DNA from 3 places in the Devosia sp. UYZn731 genome. Region 1 is predicted to be linked to each of the others. Evidence: predicted binding sites of a transcription regulator. Region 1 holds the regulator's gene; each other region holds the start of a gene.

What was found. The regulator LexA, encoded in region 1, represses DNA repair genes until DNA is damaged. The targets are predictions, from matches to a motif close to TGTTCNNNNTGTGTTCNG.
Region 2: a site for LexA is predicted at 1,630-1,647, ahead of ABIB57_RS25280 (helicase-related protein). Genes of this name have one in related genera too.
Region 3: a site for LexA is predicted at 1,447-1,464, ahead of ABIB57_RS13420 (DNA recombination protein RmuC). Genes of this name have one in related genera too.

Annotation. Positions count from the first base shown of each region.
Region 1 covers NZ_JBEPOL010000002.1:174,635-177,912, reverse strand. The annotation lists gene ABIB57_RS05285 (molybdopterin molybdotransferase MoeA) at 1-965, shown strand, start outside; gene lexA (transcriptional repressor LexA) at 1,116-1,826, shown strand; gene ABIB57_RS05275 (hypothetical protein) at 1,826-2,161, shown strand; gene ABIB57_RS05270 (nuclear transport factor 2 family protein) at 2,182-2,973, shown strand; gene ABIB57_RS05265 (IlvD/Edd family dehydratase) at 3,080-3,278, opposite strand, start outside.
Region 2 covers NZ_JBEPOL010000016.1:20,908-24,185, forward strand. The annotation lists gene ABIB57_RS25275 (flavodoxin family protein) at 1-650, opposite strand, end outside; gene ABIB57_RS25280 (helicase-related protein) at 1,762-3,278, shown strand, end outside.
Region 3 covers NZ_JBEPOL010000005.1:85,439-88,716, reverse strand. The annotation lists gene ABIB57_RS13425 (hypothetical protein) at 1-271, shown strand, start outside; gene ABIB57_RS13420 (DNA recombination protein RmuC) at 276-1,421, opposite strand; gene def (peptide deformylase) at 1,541-2,056, shown strand; gene fmt (methionyl-tRNA formyltransferase) at 2,192-3,112, shown strand; gene truA (tRNA pseudouridine(38-40) synthase TruA) at 3,267-3,278, shown strand, end outside.

The DNA.
Region 1 (3,278 bases):
CCGGCCCCGTTGGCGAAGGCCAATGCGTGCGCATCTTCACCGGCGCGCCCGTCCCTGCCGGCGCCGATGCGGTCATCATGCAGGAAGAGGCGACGGTAACCGGCCACACAGTGCAGTTCGCCGAGCAGCCCAAACCCGGCCGCAGCATTCGTCCAATCGGCAATGACTTTGCCACTGGCCAGGTTCTGGTCGCCGCCGGCACGCGCCTCGCTGCACTGCAACTGGCCGTCGCGGCAGCAGCGAATGTCCCTGCCCTCGCGGTCAACCGCCGACCGAAAATTGCCCTTCTAGCGACGGGCGATGAACTGGTCGTGCCCGGCACGCCGCTGGGCCCAGACCAGATCGTTTCGTCCAACAGCTACGGCCTAAGTCCCCTGCTGGCGCCCTACTCCGAAACCGTCACCGACCACGGTATTGTCGGCGATGACCGGGCGGCGCTGACGGCGACGCTGGAAGCCATCTTCGCCAGCGAGCCTGACATCGTCGTCACCACCGGCGGCGCCAGTGTCGGCGACCACGATATTGTGCAGGAAATCCTCCTGTCGCTCGGCGTGACGCTGGATTTCTGGCGCATCAACATGCGGCCGGGCAAGCCGCTGATGTTCGGCACGCGCGGTAAGACGCTGATCTTCGGCCTGCCGGGGAACCCCGTCTCGGCGCTGGTTACCGCCACAATTTTTATCAAGCCGGCACTCCGGCTGTGGCAGGGCCACGCCGAATCCGCTGGTCAGCTCTGGCATCTGCCGCTGGCCGTCCCGACCCCGCCCAATACCGCGCGCCGCCATTTCATGCGCGCGCGCGTCGTGCATGGGCCCAGTGGGACGGCATTGATGCCGATCTCGGAGGTCGACAGCGGCCATACCTCGTCGCTGGCGCGGGCGGACATGCTCATCGTGCAACCAGAACATGATCCGGGTCGGCCGGCCGGTACTGTGGTCGAGGCCATCAGTATCGACGCGTTCTAGGCTGAAATAAAACCGCATAGGTCGCGCGACGAAGCGCCGTTTGCTTGCAAAGGCGGAAATTACGCCGGCAATGCATTGGGATATTGCAGAACATAACTGGAACACGTATCATCGTTCAGTCTTTGTTCCGATTCCCGACCGAGGGGCCCAATGCTAACGCGCAAACAACACGAGCTGCTGATGTTCATCCATGAGCGGATGAAGGAGAGCGGTATTCCGCCATCGTTCGACGAGATGAAGGATGCGCTCGATCTGGCATCCAAGTCGGGCATTCACCGGTTGATCACAGCGTTGGAGGAGCGCGGTTTCATTCGCCGCCTGCCCAATCGGGCGCGCGCACTCGAAGTGGTCAAGCTGCCCGATTCGATGAACCCGTCCCTCGGCGGGCGCAAGTCGCGCTTCGAGCCGAGCGTGATCGAGGGCAATCTGGGCAAGGTGGCGTCCCCCCCGATGCGCGGTTCGGTTGAAGATTACGCGCGTCCCATTTCGGTTCCGGTTATGGGCCGTATCGCGGCCGGTACGCCGATCTCGGCGATCGAAAGCCACACCCACACCATCTCTGTACCGCCCGAAATGTTGGGCGCAGGCGAACATTACGCACTCGAAGTGCGCGGCGATTCGATGATCGAGGCCGGCATTTTCGATGGCGATACCGTCCTGATCCGCAAGCAGGACTCAGCGGGAACCGGCGAAATCATCGTGGCTCTTGTTGATGACGAGGAAGCCACCCTCAAGCGCCTGCGCCGCAAGGGCAATACCATCGCGCTGGAAGCCGCCAACCCGGCCTATGAAACGCGCATTTTCGGACCTGATCGCGTCAAGGTCCAGGGCCGCCTGGTCGGGTTGCTGAGGAAATACTGATGCGGCTCACCCTGCTTTTGGCGCTTGGCCTGTTGTCGCTCGGCAACGGCGCGACGTTCGCTCAAGAAGCGAGCGTCAAGGAGACCCGCTGCTGGGTGGGAAATGTGACGTTTTCGGCAGGTGTGGGCATCAATGCGGGCAATGGCACCGCAGTCTGCAATGCCGGAACCGGCTGGGCGGAAGCGAAGGCCGATACGCCCGTAGCGGGTTGCCTGCTCGAAGGCAAGTTGTCGTCCGCGGGCGCTATCGTCGGCATTCGCAACAATGACAGCATGCTGCTGCAATGCGACGTCACCGGCCGCTGGGTAACGCTGGAGACTGCGGCCAAGGAGTAAAAGCTCATGCGTGGGGTTTGATGGCGAAGAACTTGGTCGAGAAAGTTTGTCCGGTCATTTTCCGAGGCGTAGGGGACGCAAGGGAGATCCTGGTGTTCAGGCACCCCCTGGCCGGTGTTCAACTGGTCAAGGGGACACGAGAGGCGGGCGAGTCTGTTATTGCTGGTGCTTTGCGCGAGCTGGCGGAGGAAGCAGGGATTGTCGAGGATGTGACTGGTGTGGTGCTCTGCTCCAGTTCGGCCATTGCGCTGGGGCAGCTCTGGCACTTTGTGCTGGTGGAGACGGCGGATCTGCCGGAGCACTGGGCGTTTGACACATTAGACGATGGTGGGCATCGATTTGAATTTTTCTGGTGTACTCTGGATGCAACGCCAGAGCGGGAGTGGCACCCCGACTTCGTACGTGCCCTGAAACTGGTACGGGACGCCATAGTCAGCAACGGCGTGGAGGCGGCGAAGACGCTGTCGCGCTATGCCGAGCTTATCAACAATCACAGCTTTGACGACGTCGCTCCGCTGATCGCGCCGGAGGCGGTGTTTTGGTTCGGCGATGGTTCGCATGCCGGGCTGTCCGCCATTCGTTCTGCCTTTGAGGGCACGTGGCGCAATCTGACCGGCGAAATCTACTGGCTGGAAGACGTGCGCTGGATCGCTCAGGGCGATTATGCCGCCGCTTGCCTCTACCGCTTTCATTGGCAGGCAACGGGGTCCGGTGAATGCCGTGAGGGTTCGGGGCGGGGGACCAGCGTCTTCGTTCGACGCCCCGAAGGTTGGAAGATTATCCACGAGCATTTGAGCGCCCTGCCCGCTTGAGAGGCGGTATTTGGAACCCTAAGTGCTGATTGTCGGCAGCCAGTGCGACTGAGCGTATAGAAGGCCCGCCATCATCTGGCGGGCCTTCTGCGTTTGATGATTTAGCCTAGTGGTTGTCGCGCGGAATGCCTTCGGTCTGGGCGATGCGCTGGTACTTTTCGGCGGGCTTGAGGATGGCGCCGTCGCCGAGCTGGCCGACGATGCCGCGCTGGATTTCCTGCCATGGTGTCTGGTGCTTGGGATACTTATAGCCGCCCATCGACTCTAGATCGGCGCGACGCTTGGCGATTTCCTCGTCGGCGATC
Region 2 (3,278 bases), on a different contig from region 1:
GTGGCCTGGTACCAGTTGACCGGGCTGACAATCATCACGCCGTCGGCCTTCACCCACACGGGATAGATGTCGTTCATCCAGTCCTGGGTCTGGCCCAGGGAATAGTTGGGGTAGCAGGAACACGGCCAGTGGCAGAGCGGCGCCGCGGTCGAGAAGCAGGCTTTGCAGGGGTGAATATTGCGGCCGTATTCGGAGGTGAGGCGGGACAGATCGAGGATCTCGGTCTCGATGCCGCCCGATTGCAGCACCTCTTCGGCCAGCTGGATGAGCCGATAGGACTTGCTCATCTCGCCGGGGCAGGTGTGTTCGCTGCGTGACGAGCCATTGACCAGCAGGACGCGGGCGGGGCGGTCGGTGATCTCATAGTCCTGCTGCGCCTTGTCGACGGCGGCTTTGGCGGCGATCCAGTCGACAGCCAGGTCATAATCAGGGTCGGCATAGCCGGGGCCGGCCTTGCGCGTTCGGGGTGACTTGCGGCTGGCGTCATAGCCTTCCCAGGCGGCCTGCGCGATGGCGTCGAGTTCGGCGCCGAGGGCGTCAAAGCTTTGATCGGTGAATTGGGAGCGGAAGCGCTTGGTAAATTCGGCTTGGTCGAGCTGCGTGCTGGGCATCCCCTTGCGGGGCTCGGGGGCGGTGGTGGTTTGCTGCATCGGGTCTCTCCTTGCTGCAGCAATGGGCGGCGTGGTGTGGCAGTTCCGCGCCCGCGAGAAAGTGAGATGTCCCGGCTTGGGACGGTCAACGGGTTTATTATCAATTTTGCAATTGGAGGCGCCCGGTCAGCGTGGGGATATATATGACGACCTGACACGGGAGCGTGGAAAGGACTTTAAAGCCTTGTTCAGAAAGGGCCGCAGATGGCCGAAATTCATCGTTTGGTGAGAGAAGTGAATGAGATTTGGGGAGTTTGTGTCAGGTCCGCTCGGCGCGGTGAGTGGTTAGTGGGTGAGGGGAGAAGGCACCGCTAGGGAGAGGGGTGAACAAAGGCGCATTGATGCGGTTCGCTCGATTCGGTCCGTGTTCGTTCCGGGTTTGGTACGGGGGTTAATTGGGTGGGGTTTTAAGGGGCGGGAGTGTGTCGAAATGGGAGGTTGGGGCTGAACAATCATCCTCCAACTTTGGCGCCTAGCTCTACCCATGGTGTCCCTCCGGCGCAGGCCGGGGCCCATCCTGGAAGAACGTTCCGCTAGATCTGTAGGCAACAGTGCGACCTTGCCGGCTTGGCTAAACCCCGGGATGGGCCCGGCTTGCGCGGGGGTGACACTGAGAGGTTGGGGCGCATTGAGCTGAGTTGCGCCTCTTAATTTCAATGACGGCGTCCCGGCTTGAGACGGTCAACGGCAAACTTCCTCAATTTGTAACTCCGAGAGGGGCGCATTGTCTGGAGAGGGAGTCTGAATGCGCAAGAAAAATAATGGGTTAGCTTGTTTACGATCTGTTTATGTTCAGGCTGCGCAGAGCCGATTCGGCAGTTTGTTAAGGGCTTGGTAACGATGCTGAACGGGTTTGGGTGATTTCTCGCTGTTGGCGGGCGCCGGCCCGGGACACTAGTGGGTGTTGTTGATCTCAACCCACCAGCCCTAGATTAGAACAAAGCCAGACTCATCGATTCACGCCGATTCGGTTTCGGTTTGTTCTCGGCCTGTTCTGTCATTAAACGGACATGGATTTTGGTCGCTTGTTACGTCCCGTTGTGGGACCCTGAATTTTCAAAACGCCCTCCACCACTTCTATCCGGCGCTCGCGCGCCCTACATTGGCGACGATGACTTTTGCACCGCACCATTCGCTCAAGGCGATTCTCGGCCCCACCAATACCGGCAAGACCTATTTTGCCATTGAGCGCATGCTGGCCCATCCCACCGGGATGATCGGCCTGCCGCTGCGCCTGTTGGCGCGCGAAGTGTATCAGCGCGTGGTGGAGCGCGTCGGCGTGCAGGCGGTGGCGCTGGTGACGGGCGAGGAGCGCATCGTGCCGGCGCGGCCGCGCTATTGGGTGTGTACGGTCGAGGCGATGCCCACCGACATCAAGGTCGATTGCGTGGCGATCGACGAAATCCAGACGGCGATCGATTTCGACCGCGGCCATGTGTTCACCGACCGCATCCTGCATGCGCGGGGGATGAGCGAGACGCTGCTGCTGGGCGCCGCGACGATGGCGCCGGTGATCAAGAAGCTGCTGCCGCATGTCGAAATCATCGACCGGCCGCGGTTTTCGCAATTGACCTATGCGGGGTCCAAGAAGATTTCGCGGCAGCCGGCGCGCTCGGCCATCGTGGCGTTCTCGGCGCGGCAGGTTTACGCGATTGCCGAACTGATCCGGCGCGAGCGCGGCGGGGCGGCCGTGGTGATGGGGGCGCTGAGCCCGCGCACGCGCAACGCGCAGGTCGAGCTTTATCAAAATGGCGACGTGGATTTTCTGGTGGCGACCGACGCCATCGGCATGGGGCTGAACCTCGATATCCACCACGTCGCCTTTGCCGACGACACCAAATTCGACGGCCACCAGAGCCGTCCACTGACCCCGGCGGAGCTGGGGCAGATCGCCGGGCGGGCGGGGCGGCATGCGCGCAACGGCACGTTCGGGGTGACGGCGGGGACCGAAGGGTTCGAGGAAGAAATGATCGTGGCGCTCGAAACCCATGATTTCGATCCAATCAAAGTGCTGCAATGGCGCAACAATGAGCTGGATTTTTCATCCATCCCCGCTCTTCTCAATTCGCTGGAGCGCTCCCCCGACCAGCGCAGCCTGACACGGGTGCCGATTGCCACCGACCAGCGGGCGCTGGAGTTCGTGGCGCGCAACGAGGCAGGGGCGCTGGCGCGAGGCATGACGGGGGCGAAGCTACTGTGGGAAGTGTGCCAGACCCCGGATTACCTGGGGATTTCACCGGCGGCGCATGGCGAAATCATCACGCGAATTTATTCGGATTTGATGCGAAAGCAGGCCGTCAGCCCCGACTGGATGGCAGAGCAAATCCGCTTTTGTGACAATTCGAGCGGCGATATCGACACGCTGAGCAACCGGATCAAGCAGATAAGAACATGGACCTTCGTGGCCAACCGCAAAAACTGGCTTGCGGACCCGCTGCATTGGCGCGAAAAGACCCGGGATATCGAAGATCGGCTGAGCGATGCTCTTCATGAGCGGTTGACCCAGCGCTTCGTCGACCGCCGCACCAGCGTGCTGCTCCGACACCTGAAAGACAAACGCATGGCATCTCCCGAGATCAATGAACGTGGCGAAGTGCGGCTGGAAGGCCATCTCATCGGCACGCTCGA
Region 3 (3,278 bases), on a different contig from region 1:
TGGGCGCGGTTATCTCCTGCATATGCTTGATATTCCGCCGGCGCCGGGCCAGGACGATGATATGGGCGGCCGCTGGGCCGGCTTACAGATCACGGAGCCGACCGGCGCCAGCTATGATCTGCCGTGCGGGGAGACCGACGAATATATCGGCTATATGGCCCGAGCGATGAATTGCGACATGACCAACCGCTACGGTGCCGCCGGCTGCGATTTTGACGCGCGCCCCGAGCGTGCCGCCGACGATAAATTGCCCGAGGGCTTTGCGCCCTAGGCTCTTATTCGCCGGCCAGCCGCTGCAGCTCTTCGAAATCCATCTCGTCGATCCTCTTGCTGCGGCCGGTCACTTTGCCCGTCGATATCAGGATTTCGCCGATATCGTCATTGGCCTGGCGGAAATGGGTCTGCAGCTTCTTCACCCGCTCATCCAGCCGGCCCACATCGGCCAGCAGCTCGCGCACTTCTTTCTGGATCAAATGGGCCTGTTCGCGCATTCGCACATCGCGCAGCAGCGCCTGGATCACCTGGATCGACAGCATCAGCAGCGCCGGCGACACGATTACCACCCGCGCCCGGCTGGCGCGTTGCACCACATCCTCGAAATGCTCGTGAATATCGGCAAAGATCGACTCCGATGGCACGAACATGAACGCCGTGTCCTGCGTCTCGCCGGGGATCAGGTATTTTTCCGAGATTGCCCGCACATGCACGGCGATATCCTGCTTGAAGCCGCTCTGTGCCGCCCGCAACACCTCGGGATTGTCCGCCGAGGCAATCCGCTGCCAGCTTTCCAGCGGAAACTTGGCATCGATGACCAGGCTCGGCGCGCCATTGGGCATGATAATCAGGCAGTCTGGCCGGTAGCCGTTCGACAGCGTCGACTGAAACGAATAGGCGTTCGGCGCGAGGCCGTCGCCGACAATCGCCTCCATCCGCCCTTGCCCGAAGGCGCCGCGCGTCTGCTTGTTGGACAGAATCGATTGCAGCGACACGATCTCGCTCGAGAGCGACGTCATCGTCGACTGCGCCCTGTCGATCACCGCCAGCCGCTCATGCAGCTTGTTGAGCCCCTCGTCGGTCTTGGCGCGGGTCTCCTGCAACGCCTGCCCGACGCGCTGGCTGGTCGAATCCAGCCGGTCGTTGACCATCTGGCTCAACTCGGCCGTGCGCGAGCCGAACATCTCGGACATCGACTGCACGCGCCCGGTCATTTCCGACTGCACTTGCATCAGCCCGGCGATATGACGTTCCATGGCGGCCGAGCGATCCAGCGCCTCCTGGGCTTCCTGCGCCCGCGCTGCGCCGGCTCGTATCGCCGCAATCAGCATGATGACCAGCAACAGCCCGATCAGCCCGACGCCCCCCGCAATGGCATAGCCGAGCGTGACCGCGAAATCCCCGAGCGCAAACAGCACAGTTTCCATCAGACCATCCATAGAGCGATTCGCCTGTTCGCGGAATGTTCCAGTTTAGGCCGGCGACGGTTGACCGCGCGGCGGAAAATACCATATCGAGAGGCAACACCCCATTTGGACGCTCCTTCATGGCTATCCGCCCTATTCTCGTTTTGCCTGATGCGCGCCTGCGCGCCGTTGCCGATCCCATCGAGGCGGTCGACGACGATATCAAGGCCCTCGCCAAGGACATGCTCGACACCATGTACGATGCGCCCGGCATTGGCCTGGCCGCGCCGCAGATCGGCGTGATGAAGCGCATCGTCGTCATGGATCTCGCCAAGGAAGGCGAGAAGCCCGAGCCGATGGTGCTGATCAACCCTGAAATCACCAAATTCTCCGACGTGGTGCAGACCACCGAGGAGGGGTGCCTGTCGATTCCCGAGCTCTATTACGACGTCGAGCGGCCCGATGCCGTCACTGTCAAATATACCGATCTGGATGGCAACGAGGTCATCAAGGACGCCGAGGGCAAGCTGGCAGTCTGCATCCAGCACGAACTCGATCACCTCGATGGCGTACTCTATATCGATTATCTGTCACGCCTGAAGCGCGACCGCGTCATCAAGAAATTCGACAAAGCCGCCAAGCGCGCTGCGGGGTAGAGCTTTACTTTTCTTCTCCCCGTCGGGGAGAAGGTGGCGCGCAGCGCCGGATGAGGGTGTCTGCCCTGAAATCCCCCTCACCCGCCCTTCGGGCACCCTCTCCCCGACGGGGAGAGGAATAGATCGGAGCCCCCTATGCGCATTGTCTTCATGGGTACGCCCGATTTCTCCGTCCCTACCTTGCTCGAGATCATCTCGTCCGGCCACGAAGTCGTGGCGGTCTATACCCGGGCGCCAAAGCCTGCCGGCCGCGGCCAGTCCGAGCGCAAGTCGCCGGTGCATCTGGCGGCCGAAGCCGCTGGCATTCCGGTCCTCACGCCGCGCTCGCTCAAGGGTGCCGACGAACAGGGTGTGTTCGCGTTGCACGATGCCGACCTGGGGATCGTCGTGGCCTATGGCCTGCTGCTGCCCAAGCCTATCCTCGATGCACCGCGTCTCGGCTGCCTCAACCTGCACGGTTCGCTCCTGCCGCGCTGGCGTGGCGCCGCGCCGATCCAGCGCGCAATCATGGCCGGCGACGCGCAGACCGGCGTCATGGTCATGCAGATGGACGAGGGCCTCGATACCGGCCCGGTTGCGCTGGGCGAAGTCATCCCGATCGCCCCCGATATGACCGCCGGCGAGCTGCATGACGCCATGATGCGCATCGGCGCCGACTTGATGGGCCGCGCACTGGCAGCGCTCGATCGCGGCAGCCTGGATTTCAAGCCGCAGCCCGACGAGGGGGCGGTCTACGCCAAGAAGATCGAGAAGGTCGAGGCCCGCATCGACTGGAACCAGTCAGCAGAGGCCGTCCACAATCACATTCGCGGCCTGTCGCCGTTTCCCGGCGCCTGGTTCGAGCTGGAACTGGCGGGTAAGCCGGTGCGGGTCAAGGCTTTGCGCTCGACGCTGGGAGCCGGCTCAGGCGCTCCCGGCACGTTGCTGCCCGATTTGACCATCGCCTGCGCCACGGGCGCTGTCCGGCTGGTGCAGATCCAGCGCGAAGGCAAGACCCCGATGGATGCGGCAACGTTTCTGCGTGGGGCAGGGGCCCTGCCCGGAACAGTGTCATGATCAGAGGTGTTACTACAGTCTCGATCGGTCCCTTCCCCCTTGAGGGGAGGGCTAGGGTGGGGGTGTCGAAGCTCGCGCGCGCTCGATGTCCGACACTCCCACCCCTAACCCCTCCCCTCAAGGGGGAGGGGAAGACACGCCCGGTGTCCGCCTGATGCCCCGCTAT